DNA from 2 places in the Cupriavidus sp. FW306-01-F10A genome. Region 2 is predicted to be linked to the other one. Evidence: predicted binding sites of a transcription regulator. Region 2 holds the regulator's gene; the other holds the start of a gene.
What was found. Region 2 encodes HrcA, which represses chaperone genes, less so after heat shock. Its sites were predicted from a motif close to TTAGCACTCNNNNNNNNNGAGTGCTAA; they were not measured.

Region 1 (5,044 bases), on a different contig from region 2:
GCTGGCCAAGGCGTGGATCGAGATGATCCACCGCTACTTCGCCATGGCGGTCGGGGTGCTGATCATCACGCTGATGGTGCTGGCGTGGGTCAAGCGGCGCGAGCTGAAGCAGTCGCCGTGGTTCGCCACCGGGGTGCTGCTGCTGGTGTGCGTGCAGGGTGCGTTCGGCGCTTTCACCGTGACCCTGAAGCTGCAGCCGATCATCGTGGTCACGCACCTGATGCTGGGCATGGCTCTGCTGGCCGTGCTGATCCAGCTGGGTTCGCGCAACGATCCACCGCACCCGGTCGCGGCGCAGGCCGCGCGGCTGCGCTGGCCGGTGCGCATCGGCCTGCTGCTGCTGGTGATCCAGATCTTCCTGGGGGGCTGGGTCAGCACCAACTACGCGGTGCTGGCCTGCACCGACTTCCCGCTGTGCAACGGCCAGCTGGTGCCCGAGATGGATTTCCGCCACGGCTTCACGCTGTGGCGCCAGCTTGGCATGACCGCCGACGGCGACTACATCCCGCACGCGGCGCTGGTGGCGATCCACTGGGTGCACCGCGGCTTTGCCTTTGTCGTGCTGGGCTACCTGGCGTGGCTTGGCCTGCGCGCGCGCAGGCTTGAAGGGCTCGCGCGCGCGGCCGGCTGGCTGCTGGCCACGCTGGTGCTGCAACTGGCCACCGGGATGTCCAATATCGTGTTCGACTGGCCGCTGGTGGCCGCGGTTGCGCATAACGGCGGCGCGGCGCTGCTCCTGCTGCTGCTGGTCCGCCTCCACTACAATACAGGGCTCGCAGGGCTCACCATGCGGGCCGCCGGCGCCCCCGCTGCCGTGCCGAACGCCGCCCGCGCCACATGAAAGACAAGACCCCTTCCGTGGTTACCGCTACCCACCCCCATTCGCTGGGCAAGTTGAGCCGGATACGGCACCTTGCCCGACAATATGCCGCCCTGACCAAGCCGCGCGTGACGCAGCTGGCCGTGTTCTGCGCCATCATCGGCATGTTCCTGGCCACGCCCGGCATGGTGCCGTGGCGCGTGCTGATCGGCGGCGCCGCCGGCATCTGGCTGCTGGCCGGTGCGGCCTTTGCCATCAATTGCCTGGTCGAGCAGAAGATCGATGCGCTGATGCGCCGCACCGCGTGGCGCCCGTCGGCCACCGGCGAGATCACCACGCCGCAGACCCTGGTGTTCTCCGCCATCCTGGGCGGCGCCGGCATGTGGCTGCTGCACGTCTACGCCAACGACCTGACGATGTGGCTGACCTTTGCCACCTTCCTCGGCTACGCGGTGGTCTACACCATCCTGCTCAAGCCGGCCACGCCGCAGAACATCGTGATCGGCGGGCTGTCGGGGGCGATGCCGCCGGCGCTGGGCTGGGCCGCGGTGGCGGGCGAGGTGCCGGCCGAGGCCTGGTTCCTGGTGCTGATCATCTTCACCTGGACCCCGCCGCACTTCTGGGCCCTGGCGCTGTACCGCCGCGCCGACTACGCCAAGTCCGGCCTGCCGATGCTGCCGGTCACGCACGGCGAGCGCTACACGCTGCTGCATATCCTGCTGTACACGCTGATCATGATCGCCGCGACGCTGCTGCCCTTTGTCTACGGCATGAGCGGCTATATCTACCTGGCGGCCGCGCTGGCGCTGGGCGCGGGTTTCCTGGCCTACGCCTGGAAGATGTACCGCAACTATTCAGACGAGCTGGCGCAGCGCACCTTCCGCTTCTCGATCCTGTACCTGTCGCTGCTGTTCGCCGCGCTGCTGGTCGACCACTACTTCAAGTTCGTGCCGCAGGTCTGACCTGTGGCCGACCGGCTGCGGCATCTTGTCGCGGCCGGCGCAGCGTGGCGGCACGATCGGCGATACTGCGTGATGTCGCCGCCCTCCGCTGCCGCTGTTTCCTCCCACCCCTGACCGGTCTCCGCCGCATGCCCCGCCTAAGCCCCGCCTCCGGCCTGTTCGCCGCCTTCCGCCGCTTTTCCCTGCTGGCCGCGCTTGCGCTGGCCGTGGCTGCCTGCGGGCAGCAGAAGGCCTCGTTCCGCAATGTCGACATCACCGGCGCGGCGGACTTCGGCAAGGACTTCTCGCTGACCGACCATCACGGCAAGGTGCGCACCATCGCCGACTTCAAGGGCAAGGCGGTGGTGATGTTCTTCGGCTACACCCACTGTCCCGACGTGTGCCCGACGACGATGGCCGAACTGAAGGCGGTGATGGAGAAACTGGGCCCCGACGCCGACCGCGTGCAGGTGCTGTTCGTCACGGTCGACCCGGAACGCGACACGCAGGCGCTGCTGGCCCAGTACGTGCCGGCCTTCGATGGGCGCTTCCTGGGGCTGCGCCCGGCCGACGAAGCCGCACTGCAGAAGTTGACCAAGGACTTCAAGGTGTTCTACGCCAAGGTGCCGGGCAGCTCCCCGACCAACTACACGGTTGACCACTCCGCGGGCAGCTATGTGTTCGACCCGGACGGCAAGCTGCGGCTGTTCATCCGCCACGGCCAGGGTCCGGATCCGATCGCGCACGACCTGAAACAGCTGCTGTCGTGACGTGAAAGGGAGGGAAGGGGTGCGGCATAAGGTCGCACTCACCCTCTCGCGGGCAACAAAAAGGCCGGTCCAGTGGACCGGCCTTTTGCATGGCTGGGGGTGCGGATCAGGCGAACGCCTGCAGCGCCCCCTTCATCTTCTTCATGGCCGCGGCCTCGATCTGGCGGATGCGCTCGGCCGAGACGCCGAACTCGTCAGCCAGCTCATGCAGCGTGGACCCGCCCGAGCCATCGTCCTCGACGTGCAGCCAGCGCGCCTCGATGATGCGGCGGCTGCGTTCGTCCAGCTTGCCCAGCGCTTCTTCCAGGCCCTCGACCTGCATGCGGTCGTGGCGCTTGGCTTCCAGCACGCGGGTGGGCTCGTTGTGGTTGTCCGCCAGGTAGGCGATGGGGGCGAATTCCTCTTCGCCGTCGTCGATCTGGCCTTCCAGCGCCAGGTCGCCGCCCGACAGGCGGGTCTCCATCTCCATCACTTCTTCGGGCTTGACGTTCAGCTCGCGCGCCACGGCCTCGACCTGCTCCGGCGTGAACGTGTGCGCGCCCTGCTTGTGGCTGCGCAGGTTGAAGAACAGCTTGCGCTGGGCCTTGGTGGTGGCCACCTTGACCATGCGCCAGTTCTTCAGCACGTATTCGTGGATCTCGGCCTTGATCCAGTGCATCGCGTACGACACCAGGCGCACGCCCTGGTCGGGGTCGAAGCGCTTGACCGCCTTCATCAGGCCGATATTGCCTTCCTGGATCAGGTCGGCGTGGGGCAGGCCATAGCCCAGGTACTGGCGGGCGATCGACACCACCAGACGCAGGTGGGACATCACCATCTGGCGGGCAGCATCAACGGAATCGTGGTCGCGGAGCTCGCGCGCCAGGCGCTGCTCTTCCTCCGCGGTCAACAGCGGAATCCGGTGGACAGCCTGGATATAGCTGTCGAGGTTGCCAACGGTGGCCGGGAAGGTCAGCGCGAAGCTGCCCGTGCTCCGGGGTGCCGTCGGCAGACGGTTATTCAGGGTTTGGTCGGCAGACAAGACTGCGTTCACTCAATGGCTCCTTTCGCATCCGGCGGTTCGGTTGCCGGGATGCCGCGCCTGTTGGGGCGGTGGCACTGCAACACATATTAGCACTCAGGCCGGGTGAGTGCTAATTGGAGCCCCGATGGTCGTGATAGTTCCTCTCGATTGCTCTTGCTGCTGGCATAGCTACTTGCCACTTCGAGCGGCGGGAACGATACCCACGGTTCGGCGCACTGGATGTTAGAGCGGTGCGGGGCATGGGGGTTCTGCCCGCTGCTGCAATGATTTGTTGCAGCAGCGGCTACACTCGACCAAGCTGCGGCGCGCTGGCATCCTTGCAAGCCTCTCTCATTCCACCGGAGGAGTTATGTCTGCTATCGAACACTTGCTCAAGCCGCATGTGCGCGACCTGGGCGATTTTACCGTGCGCCGGCTGTTGCCCGCCGCCGCCTCCCAGACTGTCGGGCCGTTTATCTTCTTCGACCATATGGGGCCGGTGCAACTGCCGCCGGGCGGCGGAGCCGACGTGCGCCCGCATCCACATATCGGACTGGCCACGGTCACTTATCTGTTCGAGGGCGAGATCATCCACCGAGACAGCCTGGGCAGCGACCAGGCGATCCGCCCGGGCGATGTCAACTGGATGACCGCCGGGCACGGCATCGTGCACTCGGAGCGCTCGCCCGAGCATGTGCGCCCCGCCGGGGCCCGCCTGCACGGCATCCAGACCTGGGTGGCACTGCCGCAGGAGCATGAGGGTGCCGAGCCGTCGTTTTTCCACCATCCAGCCGCCACGCTGCCACGGATCGAGCGGCCGGGCGTGCGCATGGTGGTGATTGCGGGCGATGCCTTTGGCCAGGTCTCTCCGGTCAAGATCTTCAGCCGCACCCTGTATGTGGCGATCGAGCTGGATGCGGGCGCGAGCGTGGAGATCCCGGCCGATCATGCCGAGCGGGGCATCTATCCGGTGGATGGCGCGGTGGCGCTCGACGGCGAGCCGCTGCCGGCCGAGCATATGGTGGTGCTCACGCCGGGCCAGCCCGCAACGCTGACGGCCACGACACCGTCGCGCGTAATGCTGCTGGGCGGTGACCCGACCGACGGGCACCGTTTTATCTACTGGAATTTCGTTGCCAGCAGCAAGGTGGCGATCGAGGCCGCCGCCCAGCGCTGGGAGGACGACCAGTTCCCGCACGTGCCGGGCGAGACCGAGCGCATCCCGCTGCCCCCGCGCAAGCCCTGACAGCGGTCCCGGGGCTGGCTCAGACCGGGCTGGCCCAGGTCACGCGGGTGCCTTGCCGCAGGCATTCGCGGATAGCCTCGACCTGGATCGCGATCGGCGCCGGCACCGGCGCCGCGCCGTCCAGCACGCGCCGGATCCAGGCCACGGTCTGGCCGGCGTCGCTGCCGGGCGGCAGTTCAGGCACTTCGGCCAGCGAACCCACGGCCGGATCGACCAGCGTCTGCTGGTGCCCCTCGTGCAGCCAGTCGATGCGGCTGGTGCGGC
Region 2 (5,044 bases):
GCGCGCGGTCGTTGCCGGAGGCCGGCTTGCGCTTGGCGGGTCATGGTGAGGCTCCTGTCAGTGTATGGATTGGCGCATGTGCGGGGCGGGCGGGGGCCGTCAGCCGGCGGCGCGGCGGCTGCGCCGGCCATCCTTGCCGCCCGCGCCGCGCGCGGGCTGGCTGCCCTGGCCGCCGGCCATGCCTTGCGCCAGCATTTCTTCCGCATGTTGCAGCGTGGTGGCGGTGACGGTGGCGCCGCCCAGCATGCGCGCGGTCTCGACCACGCGCCCGGCGGGATCCAGCACCCGGATGCGCGAGCGCGTGACCGAACCGTCGCCCGCATCGGTGGTTTCCTTGCTCACCAGCAGGTGGGTGCCGGCCTGCGCCGCCACCTGCGGCAGGTGCGTCACGCACAGCACCTGGCGCGCGCGGCCCAGTTCCTGCAGGCGCCGGCCGACCACTTCGGCCACCGCGCCGCCGATGCCGGTATCGACCTCGTCGAAGATCAGCGTGGGCGTGGGCGAGGCTTCGCTGGTGATCACCGAGATCGCCAGGCTGATGCGCGCCAGCTCGCCGCCGGAGGCCACCCGGGCCAGCGGCCGCGGGCTCACGCCGGCATGGCCGGCGACCAGGAATTCGACCTGCTCGAGCCCATGGCTCTGGCCTTCGTCGAGCGCATTGAGCGCGGCGACAAAGCTGCCGCCGGCCATCGACAGGCCCTGCATGGCGTCGGTGACCGCGGCGGACAGCGCCTGCGCGGCCTGCTGGCGGGCGTGGCTGAGATGCTGCGCCAGGGTCAGGTAGGCGGCCTTGGCCGCGGCCTCGCGCGCCATCACCTTGTTCAGGTCCTGCGCGGCCTGCAGGTCGTCCAGCTGCTGGCGGCGGGCCGCCAGCTCGTCGGGCAGCTGCTCGGGCGGCAGGCGGTACTTGCGCGCGGTGGCGTGCAGCGCCTGCATGCGTTCGTCGACCGCCTGCAGCCGCTCGGGATCGAGTTCGAGCCGGTCGACATAGCGCGTGAGCGAGTGCGCGGCTTCCTCGGCCTGCATCTGCGCGGGCTCGAGCGCGGCCAGCACGTCGCGCAGCGCGCCATCGACATCGGCCAGCTGCTGCAGCTTGTGCACGATGGTATTCAGCGCCGACAGCACCGAGCCGTCGGCCTCGGACAGTGCGTCCAGCGCGGCGCGGCTGCCGTCGATCAGGCCGGCGGCATGCGACAGGCGGTTGTACTCGGACTGGATCTCTTCCCATTCGCCCGGCTGCGGGTTGAGCTTGTCCAGTTCGCCGACCTGCCATTCCAGCCGTTCGCGTTCAAGCTGCATCTCGCGCGACTGGTGCTCGACCGCCTCGCGCTGGCGCACGCAGGCACGCCAGGCGCGCCAGGCCTCGGCCACCGCGCCGGCCTGCTGGGTGAGGCCGGCGTGGGCGTCGAACAGCAGCCGCTGCGCATCGGGGCGCAGCAGCAGCTGGTGCGCGTGCTGGCCGTGGATGTCGACCAGTTGGTCGCCGACTTCGCGCAGCTGCGCCAGGGTGGCGGCGGCGCCGTTGATAAAGGCCTTGCTGCGGCCGCCGGCATCGACCGTGCGGCGCAGCAGCACGGTGTGCACGCCGTCTTCCGCTTCGCTGTTGAGCTCGCGCTCGGCCAGCCAGGCATCCAGTGCCGGGTGGGTCGAGAAGGTGGCGCTGACGCTGGCGCGCGGGGCGCCTTCGCGCACCACGCCGGCATCGGCGCGTTCGCCCAGCACCAGCGCCAGGGCATCGATCAGGATGGATTTGCCGGCGCCGGTCTCGCCGGTGAAGACGGTGAAGCCAGTGGTGAAGTCCAGGTCGAGCGTATCGACGATGACGAAATCGCGGATGGACAGGCTGCGCAGCATCGTGGCGTGGAAGGTAGTCGGTCCGATGGGTTCGGGCTCAGGCTTGGAGGGCGGCTTGATACTGGCTCAGAGGCGGTTGTCTTCGGACGGGTATTCGTGCCAGTGCAGCTTCTTGCGCAGCGTGGCGTAGTAGTTGTAGCCGACCGGGTGCAGCAGGTTGATGGTCTTTTCGGAGCGCCGCACCACGATGCGGTCGCCCGGCAGCAGCGAGGTCAGTGACTGCATGTCGAAGTTGACGCTGGCGTCGCGCGCGCTGGCCACCTCGATGGTGACCTCGGCGTCGTGCGGCAGCACGATCGGGCGGTTGGACAGCGCGTGCGGGGCAATCGGCACCAGCACCACGCCCGACAGCGTCGGGTGCAGGATCGGGCCGCCGGCGGACAGCGCGTAGGCGGTGGACCCGGTGGTGGTCGACACGATCAGGCCGTCCGAGCGCTGGTTGTACATGAAGTGGCCGTCCACCGACACCGCCAGCTCGACCATGCCGGAGATGCCCGAGCGGTTCACCACCACGTCGTTCAGGGCCAGCGCGGAGAAGATGTCCATGTCGTCGCGCACCACGCGCGATTCCAGCAGCAGGCGGGTCTCGGCCTCATACCGGCCGTCGAGCATGTCGGGCAGCACGGTGTGCGCGTCTTCCAGCGCGATGTCGGTCATGAAGCCCAGCCGCCCGTGGTTGACGCCGATCAGCGGCACGTCGTAGCCGGCCAGCTGGCGCGCGATGCCCAGCAGCGTGCCGTCGCCGCCCAGCACCACGGCCACGTCGGCCTGCCGGCCGATCTCCTCGGCGGACAGGGCAGGGTAGGCGGTCAGCCCGGTGGCGAGCGAGGTTTCGCGCTCGAACACCACGTCCTGCCCGTTGCGCAGGATATATGAGGCGATCTCCTCCAGCGGCCCTTCGATGCCGGCAGTGGAGTACCGGCCCACCAGGGCGACGGTCTTGAACGAAGTGCGCACGGCGCTGGCTCTCGGGGGGGCGGACATGGCGGGATTAGACCATACCGCCATGACGGTTGTCAGCAGGCGCGGGCGGGCGGGCCAGGCCGTCCGCCAGAAGGTCCAAAACTTGCGTAAAATCGGGGCATCATGGATGAACGCTCCAAAACGCTGCTCAAGACCCTGATCGAGCGCTATATTGCCGAAGGGCAGCCGGTCGGTTCCCGCACCCTGTCGAAGTACTCGGGGCTGGACCTGTCGCCTGCGACGATTCGCAATGTGATGTCCGATCTGGAGGAAATGGGCTTTATTGCCAGCCCGCACACCTCCGCGGGCCGTATCCCGACCCCGCGCGGCTACCGGCTGTTCGTCGATTCGATGCTGACGGCCAAGCCGCTGGAGCGCAACGCCGACCTGGCCGAGCTGACCGGCCAGATCCAGGATCAACTCGGCGGCCAGCAGCTGGGGCCGCAGCGCATGATCACGGCGGCGGCGCGCACGCTGTCCAACCTGTCGCACTTTGCCGGCGTGGTGATGACGCCGCGCCGCGCGCAGGCGTTCCGGCAGATCGAATTCATGCGGCTGTCGGACAAGCGCATCCTGCTGATCATCGTCAGCCCCGAGGGGGACGTGCAGAACCGCATTATCCAGACCGAGCTGTCGTACACGCCGGCCCAGCTGATCGAGGCGGCCAACTTCTTCAACTCGCACTATGCCGGCATGAGCTTCGACGCGGTGCGCGGCCACCTGCGGGTGGAACTGCAGGACCTGCGCCGCGACATGTCGCAGCTGATGCAGGCCGCGGTCGAGGCCGGCAGCGTCGCCGAGGACGAGGACGACGACCACGTCTTTATCAGTGGCGAGCGCAAGCTGCTGGAAGTGGAAGACCTGGCCTCCAGCATGGACAAGCTGCGGCGCCTGTTCGACGTGTTCGAGCACAAGACCAGCCTGCTGCAGCTGCTGGACGTGTCCAGCCATGCGCAGGGCGTGCAGATCTTTATCGGCGGCGAAAGCCGGCTGGTGCCGATCGAAGAAATGGCGGTGATCACCGCCCCGTACGAGGTCGACGGCCAGATCGTCGGCACGCTCGGCGTGATCGGCCCTACGCGCATGGCGTATGAGCGCGTGATCCCCATTGTCGACATCACCGCGCGCCTGCTGTCCAGCGCCCTGAGCCAGAACTAGTGCAAAGACTGGCTGGTCTGACAAGCGGCTCCATTCCCGCCGGGCGCGGCAATCGCCGGTGCGCCGCACCGGCGCCGTCCCGGCACCGTGTCAACCCGGAAGCGACATGACGTTTTCTCCCGAACCGGCCTACCAGCACGGCCACGCGCCGCGCACGGCGATCCTGCTGGTCAACCTGGGCACCCCGGACGCTCCCACGCCCAAGGCGGTGGGGCGCTACCTGAAGGAATTCCTGTCCGACCCGCGCGTGGTCGAGATCCCGCGCGCGGCCTGGCTGCCGCTGCTGCATGGGGTGATCCTGCCGCTGCGTTCGCGCGCCTCGGCGCTGAAATACGAATCGATCTGGCTGCGCGAGGCCCATATGACGGGCTCGCCGCTGCTGGTCTACAGCGAGCGCCAGGCCCATGCGCTGCAGCGGCTGATGCACCAGCATGGCCATGAAGTGACGGTCGCGTGCGCAATGCGCTACGGCAACCCGTCGATCGCCTCGGTGCTGGAGGCGCTGCGCCGGCAGGGCTGCGAGCAGGTGCTGGTGCTGCCGATGTATCCGCAATACTCCGGCACCACCACGGCCACGGCCTTCGACGAGGTGTTCCGGGTGCTGGGCCAGTGGCGCAACCAGCCAGAGCTGCGGCTGGTCAAGCATTTCCATGACCACCCGGCCTATATCTCGGCGCTGCACCAGCAGGTCGCCGCCTACTGGGCGCGCCACGGCATGCCGGACTTTGCCCGCGGCGACAAGCTGATCCTGTCGTTCCACGGCGTGCCGCGGCGCACGCTGGAGCTGGGCGACCCCTATCACTGCGAATGCCTGAAGACCGGCCGGCTGCTGGGCGAGGCGCTGGGCCTAGAGCCGGGCCAGTACCAGGTGACGTTCCAGTCTCGTTTCGGCAAGGCGGAATGGCTGCAGCCGTACACCGCGCCGACGCTGGCCGAGCTGGGCAAGGTCGGCGCGGGCCGGGTCGATGTCTTCTGCCCGGGCTTTCCGGCCGACTGCATCGAGACCCTGGAGGAGATCGCCATGGAAGGGCAGACCGAGTTCAAGGTCGCGGGCGGCAAGGATTTCCAT

Region 1: the regulator HrcA is predicted to act here: its motif matches at 3,642-3,668, upstream of rpoH (RNA polymerase sigma factor RpoH).

What each region holds. Positions count from the first base shown of each region.
Region 1 is NZ_JBYSYA010000004.1:80,903-85,946, forward strand. It holds gene AC3WLF_RS07660 (COX15/CtaA family protein) at 1-841, shown strand, start outside; gene cyoE (heme o synthase) at 838-1,782, shown strand; gene AC3WLF_RS07670 (SCO family protein) at 1,911-2,531, shown strand; gene rpoH (RNA polymerase sigma factor RpoH) at 2,638-3,564, opposite strand; gene AC3WLF_RS07680 (pirin family protein) at 3,905-4,780, shown strand; gene ybiB (DNA-binding protein YbiB) at 4,800-5,044, opposite strand, start outside.
Region 2 is NZ_JBYSYA010000002.1:38,400-43,443, reverse strand. It holds gene AC3WLF_RS03155 (hypothetical protein) at 1-44, opposite strand, end outside; gene recN (DNA repair protein RecN) at 100-1,854, opposite strand; gene AC3WLF_RS03145 (NAD kinase) at 1,921-2,838, opposite strand; gene hrcA (heat-inducible transcriptional repressor HrcA) at 2,941-3,975, shown strand; gene hemH (ferrochelatase) at 4,082-5,044, shown strand, end outside.